DNA from 2 places in the Pseudoxanthomonas sp. Root65 genome. Region 2 is predicted to be linked to the other one. Evidence: predicted binding sites of a transcription regulator. Region 2 holds the regulator's gene; the other holds the start of a gene.

Region 1 (7,249 bases), on a different contig from region 2:
GGTCATCGACGTCCATGGCCATGGCCCCGACTGGCAGGCGATCGACAAGCTGCATGCGGAGTGGAAGCCCGATGGCCTGGTGGTCGGCGACCCGATGACGCTGGACGGCGGCGACCAGCCGATCCGCAAGCGCGCCCATGCCTTCGCCCGCGAGCTGCGCACGCGCTACCAGTTGCCGGTGGTGCTGGTGGACGAACGCACCAGCTCCGTCGAGGCGTCGCAACGCTTCGCGCTGGACCGCGCCGAAGGTCGCAAGCGCCGGCGCGATGCCGCCACGCTCGACGCCGTCGCCGCCGCCGTCATCATCGAACGCTGGCTGGCCGCGCCGCACGACGCGACCCTGCTGACCTGACCCTTCCCGACCGCACCCCATGACCCCACAACTCGATTCCGACGGACGCCTGCGCCACCTGCTCACCCTCGACGGCCTGCCGCGCGAGACCCTCTGCCGGCTGATCGACCGGGCTGGCCAGATCCGCGATGCCGCGCTCGGCCGCACCCCGCGCCGGCAGGTGCTCGACGGCACCACCGTCTGCACGCTGTTCTTCGAGCCGTCCACGCGCACGCGCAGCTCGTTCCACATCGCCGCGCAGCGCCTCGGCGCGGACGTGCTGAACTTCGATGCCTCCACCTCGTCCACCCGCAAGGGCGAGACCGCGCGCGACACGCTACGCAATCTGGAAGCGATGGGCGTGCGCGGCTTCATCGTCCGCCACGCCGACGATGGCGCGGTCGCCGCGCTGGCGGCCGAGGCCGGCGAGGGCACGGCGCTGGTCAATGCCGGCGACGGCCGCAGCGCGCATCCCACCCAGGGCCTGCTGGACGTGCTGACGATCCGCCAGGCCAAGGGCGCGGACTTCTCGCGCCTGAAAGTGCTGATGGTCGGCGACGTGAAGCATTCGCGCGTGGCACGCTCGGACCTGCACGCGCTGCGCACGCTGGGCGCGGGCGAGATCCGCGTGTGCGGCCCGCAGTCGCTGCTGCCGGACGACGGCACGCTGGCAGGATGCGTGCAGGGGCAGGACTTCGACGCCATGCTCCAGGGCGTGGACGTGGTGATGATGCTGCGCCTGCAGCGCGAACGGATGGAAGAGGGGCTGGTGTCGTCGCTGGAGGACTACCACCGCGACTACGGCCTGACCACGCTGCGACTGGCGCACGCCGCGAGGGACGCGGTAGTGCTGCACCCGGGGCCGATCAACCGCGGCGTCGAGATCACCGACGAGGTGGCCGACGGCCCGCAGTCGCTGGTGCTGCGCCAGGTCAGCAACGGCGTCGCCATCCGCATGGCGGTGCTGGAGATGCTGCTGGGGTAAGGTAGCGACGCTGCGTCGTGCATACGATGTCTGCTTGATGTGCGCGGGGATCCGAATGCCCCCATCGCGGCAGCGCTCAACAGACGAAAGGCTGATCAAGCCGGAACCAGCGACGTCATCCACCAGCACCAAAGACACTGGGTCCCGGCCTGCGCCGGGATGACGGTTTGAGACATCGCGGGTCAATAGACATGGATGCCGCGTCAACAGCATGCGCGATGTTCGATTCTCAGCGACTATCCGGTTCCCGACGGACTGCTTGGCCTCATGCGTGACGTGCTCGCGATTCTGCGAGTAGCTTGCAGACCGTCATCCCGGCGAAGGCCGGGACCCAGTGTCTTTCGCTCTCCCATCAAGCGAGGCCGCAGTGCCGTGTTGCCATGGATGAAGTCACTGGGTTCCGGCTTACGCCGGAATGACGGTCTGAGATATCGCGGAGAGAAAGTAGTCTGCATCGCGTCGATCGCACGTGCTACGCGCATGCAGGTACCGCCGGCGTTACGGGTTCAGACAGGGCATGACGCGTGGGATCGACATCGCGTCGCCTCCCAGCGGCGGGGTCACTCCGGTGCGGCGACCACGCGGTTCTTGCCGGCCTGCTTGGCCTGGTACATGGCACGGTCGGCGCGTGCGAGCAGTTCGTCCTGCGATTCGCCGGGTTGCCAGCGCGCCACGCCGGCGCTGAAGGTCACCAGGATGCCGCGGCCTTCGTAGACCAGTGGTTTGTGCGCGAGGCGGTCGCGCAGGCGTTCCAGCGTGCCCATCGCTTCCAGGAAGCTGGTCTCCGGCAACAGCAGCACGAATTCCTCGCCGCCGAAGCGGGCGACCGCATCGGTGGCGCGCAGGGTGTTGCGTGCCAGCGCCACGACATGGCACAGCGCGGCGTCGCCGCCGAGATGGCCGTGCGCGGCATTGATGTGGCGGAAATCGTCGAGGTCCAGCAAGGCCAGGGTCAACGTCTGGCCGCTGCGCAGCGCACGCACCGATTCGCGCTTGAACAGCTCGTCGAAGCCGCGCCGGTTGAGCGCTTCGGTCAGCTGGTCCACGCGCACCAGTTCGGAGACGGACTGCAGTTCCTGTTCCAGGTTCATCACGCGGCGCTCGGCTTCCTCCACCTCGCGTCGCGCTTCCAGCAGGCTGTCCCGCGCACGCGCGGCCTGCGCCTGCACCGTTGCGGTGTCCTCCAGGATGTCTTCCATCCGCTTGCCCAGCTCGGCGATGCTGCGGCTCTCGCGCACGGCCTGGGCGTGGAAGCTGATGCGGTCGTGGTATTCGCCGGTGCTGCTGGCCATGCCGTCCAGCCGCTCGACGAAGGTCACCATCATCTCCTTCATCGACGCCTTCGACTCGGCCAGGCCCTGTTTCAGCAGGCCCTGCTTGTAGATCACCTCGCGCAGACCGGCACGCGTCTGTTCCAGCGCGGTGCGGTCGAGCGGTCCGGCGAGCAACTGGCGTACCGCGCCGATCTGGTCCTGCAGCCAGCTGCCGTCCTCGATCAGTTCGCCGACGTTTTCCAACAGCAGGTCGAACAGGCTGCGCATCAGTTCCTGCGCATCGTTCACTTCGTGCGTGCGCAGGCCGACCTGCTGGCAGAGTTCCTTCAACTCGCTGCCGAGTTCGGCCAGCGGCTGCGCGGGTTGCCACTGGCGCACGCGGTCGGCCAGGGCGTGCGCCTGCGGCAGCAGCGTGGTGTCGTCGCGCAGCAGGTGTTCCATGCCGCCGACCAGCAGGTGGTGCAGCAGGTCGCGCATCTGCTCCGCTTCGCCCGACAGCGGCTCATCCTGGATCGTGCGGATGTACTTGTCGACGAGCTGGCGCAGCGCGCGGCCATAGCGCGGCCAATCGTTGTCGGCATGTGCGGACTGCAATCGCTCGCCCATGCCATGCAGTTCGCCCGGCAGACCGGCGACGCCGTCGGCAAAGGCGGACAGCAGGGCGGCCGGTTCCTCCGCGTGCGCGAACAGCGCCTGCAGTTGGGCGGCGCTGATCGCCGGGGCCCTGGCGGTGGTCTTTGTCGTGGCGAGTTCGCGCGAGGCCGGTGCAGCGGCCTCGCGGCGACGCGACCACAACCGGCGGAAGCCGCCAGAGATACCGGAGTTGTCGTCGGCCGCGTCAGCCATTCAAATCGCTCGCACGGCCATGGGCGGATGCCCGTCGGCCACCAGGGGATGCCGGGTTATCGGCCGCGACGGGCACGGGTTGAGGCTGGCGTGTCCGCCGGCGGCGGCGAGGCGGCCGAAGCGTGACCCAAGGCGTGCCGGCGCTGGCTCAGTCGCCGTGCCGGGGGAAACGGGCCTGGGCTTCCTCGATGATGGCCAGTTGGCTCGCGGCTTCCGCGTTGCCGGCAGCGGCGGCCGCGCGGACCTGCTCCAGCGTCGGGTGCGAGACGATCAGCAACAGGTTGCCGCACTGGGGGCAGGCGTAGTCGGTGACGGCGTCATGCAGTTCCATTGCCATGGCACGGCTGTCGCCCTGCCAGCCGCAGGGGCAGGCCAGCGGCTGGTCGCGCCAGCCGGCGGTGAAGTAGTCGGGGATCAGGTCGGCCACGCTCAGCGCCCGCGACGCTGCGCGAACAGCCAGTCCCACATCGGCGCGTGGGCGTAGGTCGCGTCCCAACTGTTGTGGTTGGCGTCGGGGAATTCGGTGTAGCGCGCGTCGCGCGCGCCAGCGGCCTTCAGCGCGGCATCCATGCGGCGCGACTGCGACGGCGGCACCACGTCGTCCTTGCCGCCATGGAAGATCCACACCGGCACATCCTTCAGCCGCTGCGCGGCGGCGGCGAAGGGGTCCGCAGCGCCCGCCACGCTGTGCACGTTCATGCTGGGGCGGTCGCGTCCCCAGTCCACGGTGATGCCGCCACAGATCGGCACCAGCGCGGCGAAGCGCGTGGGCTGCTGCAGCGCCAGTTCCCAGGTGCCGTAGCCGCCCATCGACATGCCGGTCAGCGAGACGCGGTCGGGATCGCCGTTGAACTCGCGCAATGCCGCGTCCAGCGTGGCGAAGGCGATGGGTCCGGCGTCCTGGGTCCATTCCGTATCGTCCGGCGCCTGCGGGAACACCACCAGGGCGGGAAACGTGTCGGCGTGCTCGCGCAGGTACGGCCCCAGGCCGGCCATGGTCTGCTTCACGCCATCGCGGCCGCGCTCGCCGGAGCCGTTGAGGAACAGCACCACCGGCGGCTTGTCGCTACGGAAGCGCGCGGCCGGCACGAACACTTGGTAACGGTAGGTCTGACCGTCGAGTGCGATCTCGCGCGCGACGAATTCGCCGCTGGGATTCATCGGGGCGGTCGTGGTGCAGGCGGTCATCAGGATCAGCAGCAGGCCCAGGCAGGCGGTGGCGAGAAAGCGCATGGCGGTCGGCATCGGGGATAACGAATGGCAGCATAACCCGAGGGTGCCGCCAAGCCGGGCGGGCCCGACCGTTTAGCGTGCGCGATCGGGCGGTGGCATGTCCTCGCGTACCCGCACGAAGCGGGCGAAGCGGGGCAGTCCGGTCGAGGTGAGTCCGCTGTAGCGGTACGTCACCCACGCGCCCAACGGCGGTGGCGCGGCCCGCTGCGCGTCGGTGAAGCCGCTCCCCAGGCGGAAGCTGCGTCCCTCCGGGGTACGCACCTGCACGGCGCCCATCATGCCCTCGTACTTGCCCTTGCCGGGCAGGTGCGCGACCACCTGCGCTTCGGCGTCCTGGTGGATCTTGTACTTGAGCAGGTGGTCGCTGCGCCCGGGCCGGTAGCGCGCGTCGCGCCGGTGCAGCATCAGGCCCTCACCGCCGGCGGCCACCACGCGGGCCAGTTCTGCATCCAGCTCGGCGGTGCTGGCGAAGCGCTGCTGCGGGATCATCGCCAGATGCACGTTGCCGGCGGCCGCGACCACCGCGCGCAGGCGCGCGACGCGCTGGTCGAAGGTGCCTGGATGCGCGGGCAGGTCGAAGGCCATGAAGCGCACGCTGCGCCAGGCCTGCGGATCGAGGTTGACGCGGCGGACCAAAGCGCTGACTTCATCGAAGCGGCCGCGCGCGATCCAGACCTCGCCGTCCATGGCGTCGGTCGGCCAGCCACGGGTGAACGTGGCGGGTGCCGCGATGCGCGCGCCGCCGCGTGTCCAGAGCGCCCGGCCATCCCAACGCGCCCGCACACCGTCCAGCTTCTCGCTCACCAGGAAGGACGACACCGCGACGCCCTCGCGGTAGGACGTGGCCAGCATCGGCTCGGGGGGCGGCGTCGCGAGGGCGGGCCACGTCAGCAGGCACAGCAGGGCAGCGAGAAGCAGGCGCATGGCGATGAACCGGATCCGGGAAGCGGCAGCGTCGCGCGCGGACACGATCGGAGGAATCGGGACATGCCGCAGCGGCCTGTAGGAAAGCGGCGCGTGCGGGCGAACGTCAGTCCGGCAGGCTCAGCCTCGTCGGGCCACAAACGCTGGCCACGTCCCTCGCATCGGCGTCATGCCCGCCCCCACAACCACGCAGCGGCGGCGATGAGGTGCAGTACCACCATGGCCCGGAACACCACGCGGTAAGCGCGTTTGCTTGACTTGTGCCGCAGCACCTGCTGGGCGATCCACGCACCGGGCCAGCCACCGGCCAGTTCCATCATATGCAGCGTCGATTCGGGCGTGCGCCAGCGGCCGGTCTGCGCGGCATGCTTGTCGAGCGCGTAGGCGACGAAGGTGATCGCCGACAGCGCCAGCGGCACCAAGGCCGCTTCCAACGGAAGTCGTCCCGCGCCGATCGCCCATGCGATCAGCAGGGCATAGGCCACGATGGCGAGCGCGCCCGGCAGGGCGGAGCCGGGTCGCCATGGCATCGCCCGCGACGGCGCCGCCGGTTTGGCCTGACGCACCGCCGGTACCGTCCTGCGCACCGTCAGGGTGCGCCACTTGCCGTCGGCCTGGCGTTGCGCGGTGAACCTGATCACTTCGCCCACCTCGGGGCGACGCCCGTCGAGCCGGTAGTCCCGAACGTGGAAGAACACGCGGGCCGGTTTGCCGTCGAGCGGTGCGATAAAGCCGAAGCCGCGGTCGTCGTTCCATTCGCTGACCTTGCCCACGCGTTCCATCGTGGAAACCATCAGTGCAGCAGGATGACCGTGGCCAGGCCCAGGAAGCAGAAGAAGCCCATCACGTCGGTCACGGCGGTGACCACGACGGTGCCGGCGACGGCGGGATCGATGTTCATGCGTTTGAGCAGCAGCGGAAGCAGCACACCGGCGGTGGCGGCGGCGCAGAAGTTCAGTACCAGGGCCATCGCGATGACCAGCGACAGCAGCGGACTGCGGAACCAGGCGAACGCGATGACGCCGACGATGCCGCCGATCAGCAGGCCGTTGATCAGCGCCACCCGGATTTCCTTCCACAGCAGGATGCGCGCATTGCTGGCGCCGACCTGGCCCAGCGCCAGGCCACGTACCATCAGCGTCAGCACCTGCACCGCGGCGTTGCCGCCGATGCCGGCGACGATCGGCATCAGCACGGCCAGCGCGACGATCTTCTCCAGCGTGGCGTCGAACTGCTTGATGACCGTCGCCGCCAGGAACGCCGTGAACAGGTTGATGCCCAGCCACACCACGCGACCGCGCACGGCGCGCTTGACCGGCGAGAACAGGTCCTCGTCTTCGTCCAGACCGGCGGCGCCCAGCGCCTGGTGCTCGGCCTGCTCGCGGATGATGTCGACCACGTCGTCGATGGTGATGCGGCCGAGCAGGATGTTGTTGTCGTCCACCACGGGCGCGGACACCCAGTCGTGGTCGGAGAACTGGCGCGCCACTTCCTGCGCGCTCTCGCCCACGTCGATGGCTGGCTGCTCATCGTCGATCAGGCGGTTGATCGGCGTGGTGTCCTCATGCGTGACCAGCGCGGCCAGCGGCACGCGGCCCAGGTACTGGTGGCGACGACTGACCACGTACAGGTGGTCGGTGTGGTCCGGCAGTTCGC
Region 2 (7,249 bases):
CTGTCGGTGCTGGCCTACAGCGAGGTTCCCGAGGACAAGCGGCTGAAGCTGGTGGGGACGATCAGTTGAGAGCCGGGATTGGTGAGTGGGGATTGGGGATTCGCAACGGCGGATTTCCCGGGATCGGAGAGAGATGGCATGGCAATGAAACGTGGAACAAACCCTCATCGACGAAAACGGCGGCGTGCCGAGCCTTGCTGTTGCCCTGACGAATCCCGAATCCCCACTCACGAATCCCGGCCCCTGACATGAAAATCAAACGCTTCGTCGCCGCCGACATGCGCACTGCCTTTGCGATGGTCCGGCAGGAACACGGGCCGGATGCGGTGATCCTGTCCAACCGGGTCACCGAGGACGGTGTCGAGATCGTCGCCGCCAGCAACTACGACGAAGCGCTGGTGCAGCGCACGCTGGAAGCGATGCGCCCGGCTGCGCCCGCGGCGCCGCTGCATCCGCTGCTGGATCCGGCCACGCCGGCCGCGGCCGCGAATGCACCCGCGCTGTCGCCGGCGCAGGCCGCGGCCAGCTACTTCGCCCGTCGCCAGTCGGCGACGCCCGCGGCGCCGCACGCCGAGATCGCGACGCCGGCACCGGTCGCCGCCGCCGCGGTTACCGTTGCCCCGCCTTCGCCGGTCGCCGCACCGCGTGCGCCGGTGGCTCCGGCCGACCGCGTGCAGGCACCGGTGACGCGCGAGATGGCACCGCTGCTGATCGAACCCGAATCCTTCGCCGCCAAGCTGGCGTCGTGCCTGCCGCCGGCGCCGGCGAACGAGCCCGTCGCTCCGCGCCGTCCGGTCGTACCGCGCGCCGACGCCGACGACACCCTGGACCTGGACGCGCTGCTGCCCTCGATCGCGCCGCCGGTGTCGCTGCCCGAACCCGAACCCGCGCCGGTGGCCACTCTGCATGCCGCCCGCACGCCGGCCATCGCACCCGTGGCGGCCCCGACCACCGTCACCGTGCCCACGCTGAGCGTGGTCACCGACAACGCCGCTCAGGCGCGCGAGAGCGACGAGCAGCTGGTGCAGATGCGCGGCGAACTGTCTGCCATGCGCGAGATGATCGAGCGCGAGATGCACCGCCTCACCGACGAACGCCTGCGCGGTTCGCCGGTGCGCATGCAGGCGATGGAACTGATGGAGGACTACGGCTTCGACGCCGGTATCACCCGCGACATCGCCCTGCAGATTCCGGCCGATACCGAAGCGCACCGCGGTCGCGGCCTGATGCTGGGCCTGCTGTCGAAGAAGCTGCCGGTGCTGGACACCGACCTGCTGGACACCGGCGGCGTGATCGCCCTGGTCGGCCCCACCGGCGCCGGCAAGACCACCACCATCGCCAAGCTGGCCGCCTGCTTCGCGCAACGCCACAACCCGCGCGACGTGGCGCTGGTGACCACCGACACCCTGCGCGTCGGCGGCCGCGAGCAGCTGCACGGCTACGGCCGCCAGCTCGGCATCGCCGTGCACGAGGCCGACAGCGCGCAGACCCTGGCCTTGGTGCTGGAACGCCTGCGCGACTACAAGCTGGTGCTGATCGACACCGCCGGCCTGGGCCAGCGCGATCGCAACCTGGTCGGCCAGCTCAACTGGCTGCGTGCCTCCGGCCAGGTGAAGACCCTGCTGTGCCTGCCGGCCAATTCGCACTTCTCCGACCTGGACGAAGTGGTCCGCCGCTTCAGCACCGTGCAGCCGCAAGGCGTGGTGCTGACCAAGCTGGACGAAACCGGCCGCCTGGGCAGCGCACTGAGCGTGGTCGTCGACCACCAGCTGCCGATGACTTGGGTGACCGACGGCCAGCGCGTTCCCGACGACCTCCATCGCGCCAACAGCGCCCACCTCGTGCTGCGGCTGGACCAGCTGCGCCGCGAAGCCGACGAACCCTGCTCGACCGAGGCCACCCATGTCGCCTGACCATCCGCTGCAGACCAATCCCCGCAGCACCCCGCCGTTGCCCGGCGCCTTCCATCCCGTGCGTGTCGTCGCCGTCACCGGCGGCAAGGGCGGCGTGGGCAAGACCAATGTGTCGGTCAATCTGGCCGTGTCGCTCGCCGAGATGGGCAAGCGCACCCTGCTGATGGACGCCGACCTGGGCCTGGCCAACGTGGACGTGCTGCTCGGCCTGTCGCCGAAATTCACCCTGGCCGACCTGGTCGCCGGCCGCTGCGGCCTGGAAGACGTGCTGCTGGAAGGTCCGGAAGGCGTGCTGGTGGTGCCGGCCTCGTCGGGTTTCCGCCACATGGCCGAACTGACCCCGGCCGAACACGTCGGCCTGGTCAACGTATTCTCCGAACTGCAGCGCGCCCTCGATTTCATGATCGTCGACACCGCCGCCGGCATCACCGACAGCGTGCTGACCTTCTGCCAGGCCGCGCAGGACACCGTGGTGGTGGTCTGCGACGAACCGGCCTCGATCACCGACGCCTACGCGCTGATCAAGGTGCTGACGCGCGAGCGCGGCCTGGACCGCGTGCACGTCATCGCCAACATGGTCCGCGACCCCAACGAGGGCCGGAAGCTGTACGAGAAACTCGCCCGCGTCTGCGAACGCTTCCTCGGCGACGTCGCCCTGCACTACCTGGGCGCCGTGCCGCAGGACGACTGGCTGCGCCGCGCCGTGCAGCGCCAGCAGGCGGTGGTGAAGGCCTACCCGGGCAGCCCGTCGGCGCGCGCCATCACCGACATCGCACGCACGACGGCGCGCTGGCAGCCGCCGGTAGGCGCGCGCGGCAACGTGGAATTCTTCGTCGAACGCCTGATCCAGCGGGGGGTGGCCGCATGAACACCGCCGCCGCCCAGTACCGCGCGGTGCAGCGAAGCGCCGCCAACGACTTCGTCACCCAGCACGCCGACCTGGTCCGCCGCATCGCCCATCACCTGGCGGCGCGACTGCCGGCCAGCGTGGAGATCGACGACCTGATTCAGGCCGGCATGATCGGCCTGCTGGAAGCCTCGCGCAGCTACGACGCCGAACAGGGCGCCTCGTTCGAGACGTACGCCTCCATCCGCATCCGCGGCTCGATGATCGACGAGATCCGCCGTGGCGACTGGGTGCCGCGCTCGGTGCATCGCCGCGCGCGCCAGGCCGCCGCCACCGTGCGCGAGATCGAACAGCGCACCGGCCGTGCCGCCATCGCCACCGAAGTGGCGAGCGCGATGGAGATGCCGCTGCCCGAATACCTGCGCCTGATGGAAGACGCCGCGCGTGGCCAGGTGCTGAGCCTGGAGTCGCACATCGACGACCACGGCGAGCCGAACACCTCGCGTACCGGCGGTCCCTCGCCGCAGCAGAACCTGGAACGCAGCGAGTTCCGCCAGCAACTGGTCAAGTGCATCGGCCAGCTGCCCGAGCGCGAGCAACTGGTGCTGTCGATGTACTACGAGCAGGAGCTCAACCTGAAGGAAATCGGCGCCGTGCTCGGCGTAAGCGAATCGCGCGTCTGCCAGATCCACGGCCAGGCGATGGTGCGCCTGCGCGGACGCCTGCAGGTGTTCGAGAAGGCCGACGCGGGGCTGGGAGACGAGGAGTGAGAAGCGAGTGGAGAGGCGTGAGGAGTGAGACACGGCTCCGCACCCTGTGCCCCTGCCGCGTCATCCACCGCCCCTAAACATTTCCCGGCCCCGGCCGATACCCCCTCCAGACTCGCCGTCCACGCAATACCGGAGCACCCGTGACCAACAAGAACATGCGCATCCTGATCGTGGACGATTTCTCCACCATGCGCCGCATCATCAAGAACCTGCTCAACGACCTGGGCTACACGAACACCGCCGAGGCCGAGGACGGCAACAGCGCATTGACGGCGCTGGGCCAGGGCGGTTTCGACTTCGTGGTCACCGACTGGAACATGCCCGGCATGACCGGCATCGAGCTGCTGAAGGCCATCCGCGCCGACGACCGCTACAAGACCCTGCCGGTGCTGATGGTGACCGCCGAGGCCAAGCGCGAGCAGATCATCGAAGCGGCGCAGAACGGCGTGAACGGCTACATCATCAAGCCGTTCACCGCGCAGACGCTGGAAGAGAAGCTGGGCAAGATCTTCGAACGCCTGGGAGCGGCCGCCTGATGAACGCCGTCGTCGACGCCACCGCTGCCCGCGCGGCGCTGGTGGAGAAACTGCAGCACGCCCTCGACGCCCTGGAACAGGGCGACGAAGCCGGCTGGCGTCGCGAACTGGATGCCATCGCCGCGTGGCGCACGCAGCCGATGATGCAGGGCCTGGGACGCTTGGCGCGTGAGCTGGCGCAGACGCTGGGCGAGCTGCCGCCGACCGGTCCGGACGAACTCGATGACGCCTGTGCACGCCTGGACCACGTGGTGGAGATGACCGAGCAGGCCAGCCACAAGACGCTGGACCTGGCCGAACAGTGCCGTGGCTACGCCACCCAGCTGAAAGCCACCGACCTGTCGCCGGCGCAGGCCGCGCTGGTGGACAGCATCGGCAAGGGCCTGTCCGAGATGGCGCTGGCGCAGAGTTACCAGGACCTCACCGGCCAGATCATCCGCCGCGTGGCCGGCATCGTGCGTCGCGTGCACGAGGGTTTCGGCGCGCTCGGCCTGCCGCCACCGGAAAAAAACCGCGACAAGGCTTCAGAACTCGCCGGTCCGGCCGTTGCTGGTCTTGACCGCAACGCGTTTTCGCAGGACGACGCCGACGACCTGCTGTCCGGCCTGGGGTTGTAGCCCCGGGGGACACGCGCTGCGGAACCGGAGACCCGCCATGCCCGCCGCTGCCGCCCGCCGTTCCCGTCACCCCGTCGTCCTGCTGTTCGTGGGATCGCTGCTGGTCTGCGATGCGCTGGTCGGCCGTTTCCTGCGACGCCGCGCCGCCCCGGCCCTGCTCGATTCCTCCCGCTGATCGCCTGCCCCGGTATCCGTCCCGCCCATGTCCGCCGTCACGCCCGAAATCGCCGCCGACTTCCTGATCGAAGCGCAGGAAATCCTCGACCGGCTCGGCGAACAGCTGGTCACGCTGGAACAGGACCCGTCCGACAGCGACCAGCTCAACGCGGTGTTCCGCGGCTTCCACACCCTCAAGGGTGGTGCCGGCTTCCTCGGCATCCAGCCCATGGTCAACCTGTGCCACGCGGCCGAAGAGACCTTGGGCCTGGTCCGCGCCGGTCAGGCCGCGCTGGAAGCGCAGCACTTCGACGCCGCGCAGCAGTCGCTGGACTGGCTGCAGCAGATGCTGGACGCCATCGGCGCCGGCGAAGACCCGCCGCATGCGCCACAGATCCTGATCGACCAGTTCGACGTGCACGGTGGCGCCCCCGCACCTCGCTCTGCGCCTGCTGCACTGGCGACACCGACGGCGCCCGCCGCGGGCGGCGACATGATCAGCGACGACGAATTCGAAGCGCTGCTCGACCAGCTGCACGGCGATGGCGCGCCGACGACCTTGGCCGCGCCTGCGCCCACGCCACCGCGAGCCGCACCGGCGCCCGCTCCGGCCAGACCCGCCGCGCCGAAGCCCGCCGCCAAGGCCGGCGGCGAGGTCGAACAGACCATCCGCGTGGACACCAAGCGGCTGGATGCCATCGTCAACCTCGTCGGCGAGCTGGTGCTGTCGCGCAACCGCCTGAAGACGCTGCGCGCGCGCATCCGCGACGAGGAACTGGACCGCGCCGTCAGCAGCCTGGACATCGCCACCGCACGCCTGCAGACCGCCGTGATGCGTACGCGCATGCAGCCGGTCGGCAAGGTGTTCTCGCGCTTCCCCAAGGTCGCTCGCGACGTCGCCCGCCAGCTGCAGAAGGAAGTCGACCTGGAACTGGTCGGCGCCGACACGGAGCTCGACCGCAACCTGGTCGAGGCGCTGGCCGATCCGCTGGTGCACCTGGTGCGCAACGCGATCGACCACGGGATCGAAGTGCCGTCGCTGCGCGAGGCCTGCAGCAAGCCCAGGCAGGGCCATGTGCGGCTGTCGGCGCAGCAGGAAGGCGACTTTGTCACCATCGAGATCCGCGACGACGGCGCCGGCATCGATCCGGAACGCCTGCGCGTCAAGGCGCTGGAAAAAGGCCTGATCGATCCCGAGGCCGCCGCCCGCCTCAGCCACGACGAATGCCTGCAGCTGATCTTCCTGCCGGGCTTCTCGACCAAGGCCGAGGTCACCGACATTTCCGGCCGCGGCGTCGGCATGGACGTGGTGCAGTCGCGCATCCGCGAACTCAGCGGCCAGATCACCATCCATTCCGATGTCGGTCGCGGCAGCCGTTTCGTCATCCGCGTGCCGCTGACGCTGGCCATCCTGCCGACCCTGCTGGTGCAGGCCGGCGACCCCGTCTACGCGCTGCCGCTGGCGCGCGTGATGGAAGTGCTGCACGCGCCGTCGGAAAGCCTGCGCTGGTTCGACGGCCAGGCCGTGCTGGACCGCCAGAGCCATACCCTGCCGCTGGTCGACCTGCGCCAGTGGCTGCGCGTGGACCCGTTCATGGCGCCGCTGCTGACCATCGTGGTGCTGCAGATGGGCGAGCAGCGCTTCGGCCTGATCGTCGACCAGGTCCGCGGCCGCGAGGAAGTCGTCATCAAGCCGCTGCCGCGCGCCGTGCGCGGCCTGCCCGGCTACGCCGGCGCCACGCTGATCGGCGACGGCCGCATGGCCCTGATCCTGGATGTCGACGGGCTGCGCGCGACGGCGTGACGCAGTGGGCGGGCGCGGGAGCCGGGCTGCTGTGGGTGCCGAGTGGGTGTGGGTGCCGGGCTGTTGTGGGAGCGACGTAAGTCGCGAGCTTTTTCTCTCAGACATCAAGACCCTCTACCCATCCGTCTCGCGGCCATCGCGACTTACGTCGCTCCCACAACAACGATCTGGGTGTGATCGCGATCGCGACTTACGTCGCTCCCACAAGCGGTCCACCTCAAGTCCCTCTCGACCAGGCCGATAGATCAGCACATGGATATCTTCAGCCTCATCGGACTCCTGCTGGCGCTGGTCGCGCTGGTGGGCGGCAGCATCCTCAAGGGAGCCGGCCTGTCGTCGCTGTGGTCGTCGGCGGCATTCGTCATCGTCATCCTCGGCACGCTGGCCGCGATCCTGGTGCATACGCCGCCGCCGGTGTTCAAGCGCGCGGTGTCGATCGCCCGCTGGGTGATCCGCCCGCCGGGCACCGACGGCGACGCGCTGCTCGCGCAGATCGTCGAGTGGAGCAACATCGCACGCAAGCAGGGCCTGCTGGGCCTGGAGCCGGTGGTCAGCCAGCAGGACGATCCGTTCCTGAAGAAGGGCCTGCAGATGCTGGTCGACGGT

What was found. Region 2 encodes FliA, which starts transcription of late flagellar genes. Its sites were predicted from a motif close to TAAAGTTTNNCNNNCNNNGGCCGATAA; they were not measured.
Region 1: the regulator FliA is predicted to act here: its motif matches at 3,493-3,519, upstream of ASD77_RS01700 (GGDEF domain-containing protein).

What each region holds. Positions count from the first base shown of each region.
Region 1 covers NZ_LMHA01000001.1:371,098-378,346, reverse strand. Annotated here, with positions in the region: gene ruvX (Holliday junction resolvase RuvX) at 1-352, shown strand, start outside; gene ASD77_RS01705 (aspartate carbamoyltransferase catalytic subunit) at 372-1,316, shown strand; gene ASD77_RS01700 (GGDEF domain-containing protein) at 1,877-3,436, opposite strand; gene ASD77_RS01695 (hypothetical protein) at 3,585-3,863, opposite strand; gene ASD77_RS01690 (prolyl oligopeptidase family serine peptidase) at 3,866-4,669, opposite strand; gene ASD77_RS01685 (DNA ligase) at 4,742-5,593, opposite strand; gene ASD77_RS01680 (DUF1294 domain-containing protein) at 5,761-6,366, opposite strand; gene mgtE (magnesium transporter) at 6,387-7,249, opposite strand, start outside.
Region 2 covers NZ_LMHA01000003.1:394,859-402,107, reverse strand. Annotated here, with positions in the region: gene flhA (flagellar biosynthesis protein FlhA) at 1-69, shown strand, start outside; gene flhF (flagellar biosynthesis protein FlhF) at 249-1,913, shown strand; partial or broken gene ASD77_RS16505 (MinD/ParA family protein) at 1,969-2,781, shown strand; gene ASD77_RS16500 (RNA polymerase sigma factor FliA) at 2,778-3,530, shown strand; gene cheY (chemotaxis response regulator CheY) at 3,686-4,066, shown strand; gene ASD77_RS16490 (protein phosphatase CheZ) at 4,066-4,683, shown strand; gene ASD77_RS18240 (hypothetical protein) at 4,721-4,858, shown strand; gene ASD77_RS16485 (chemotaxis protein CheA) at 4,886-6,643, shown strand; gene ASD77_RS16480 (flagellar motor protein) at 6,896-7,249, shown strand, end outside.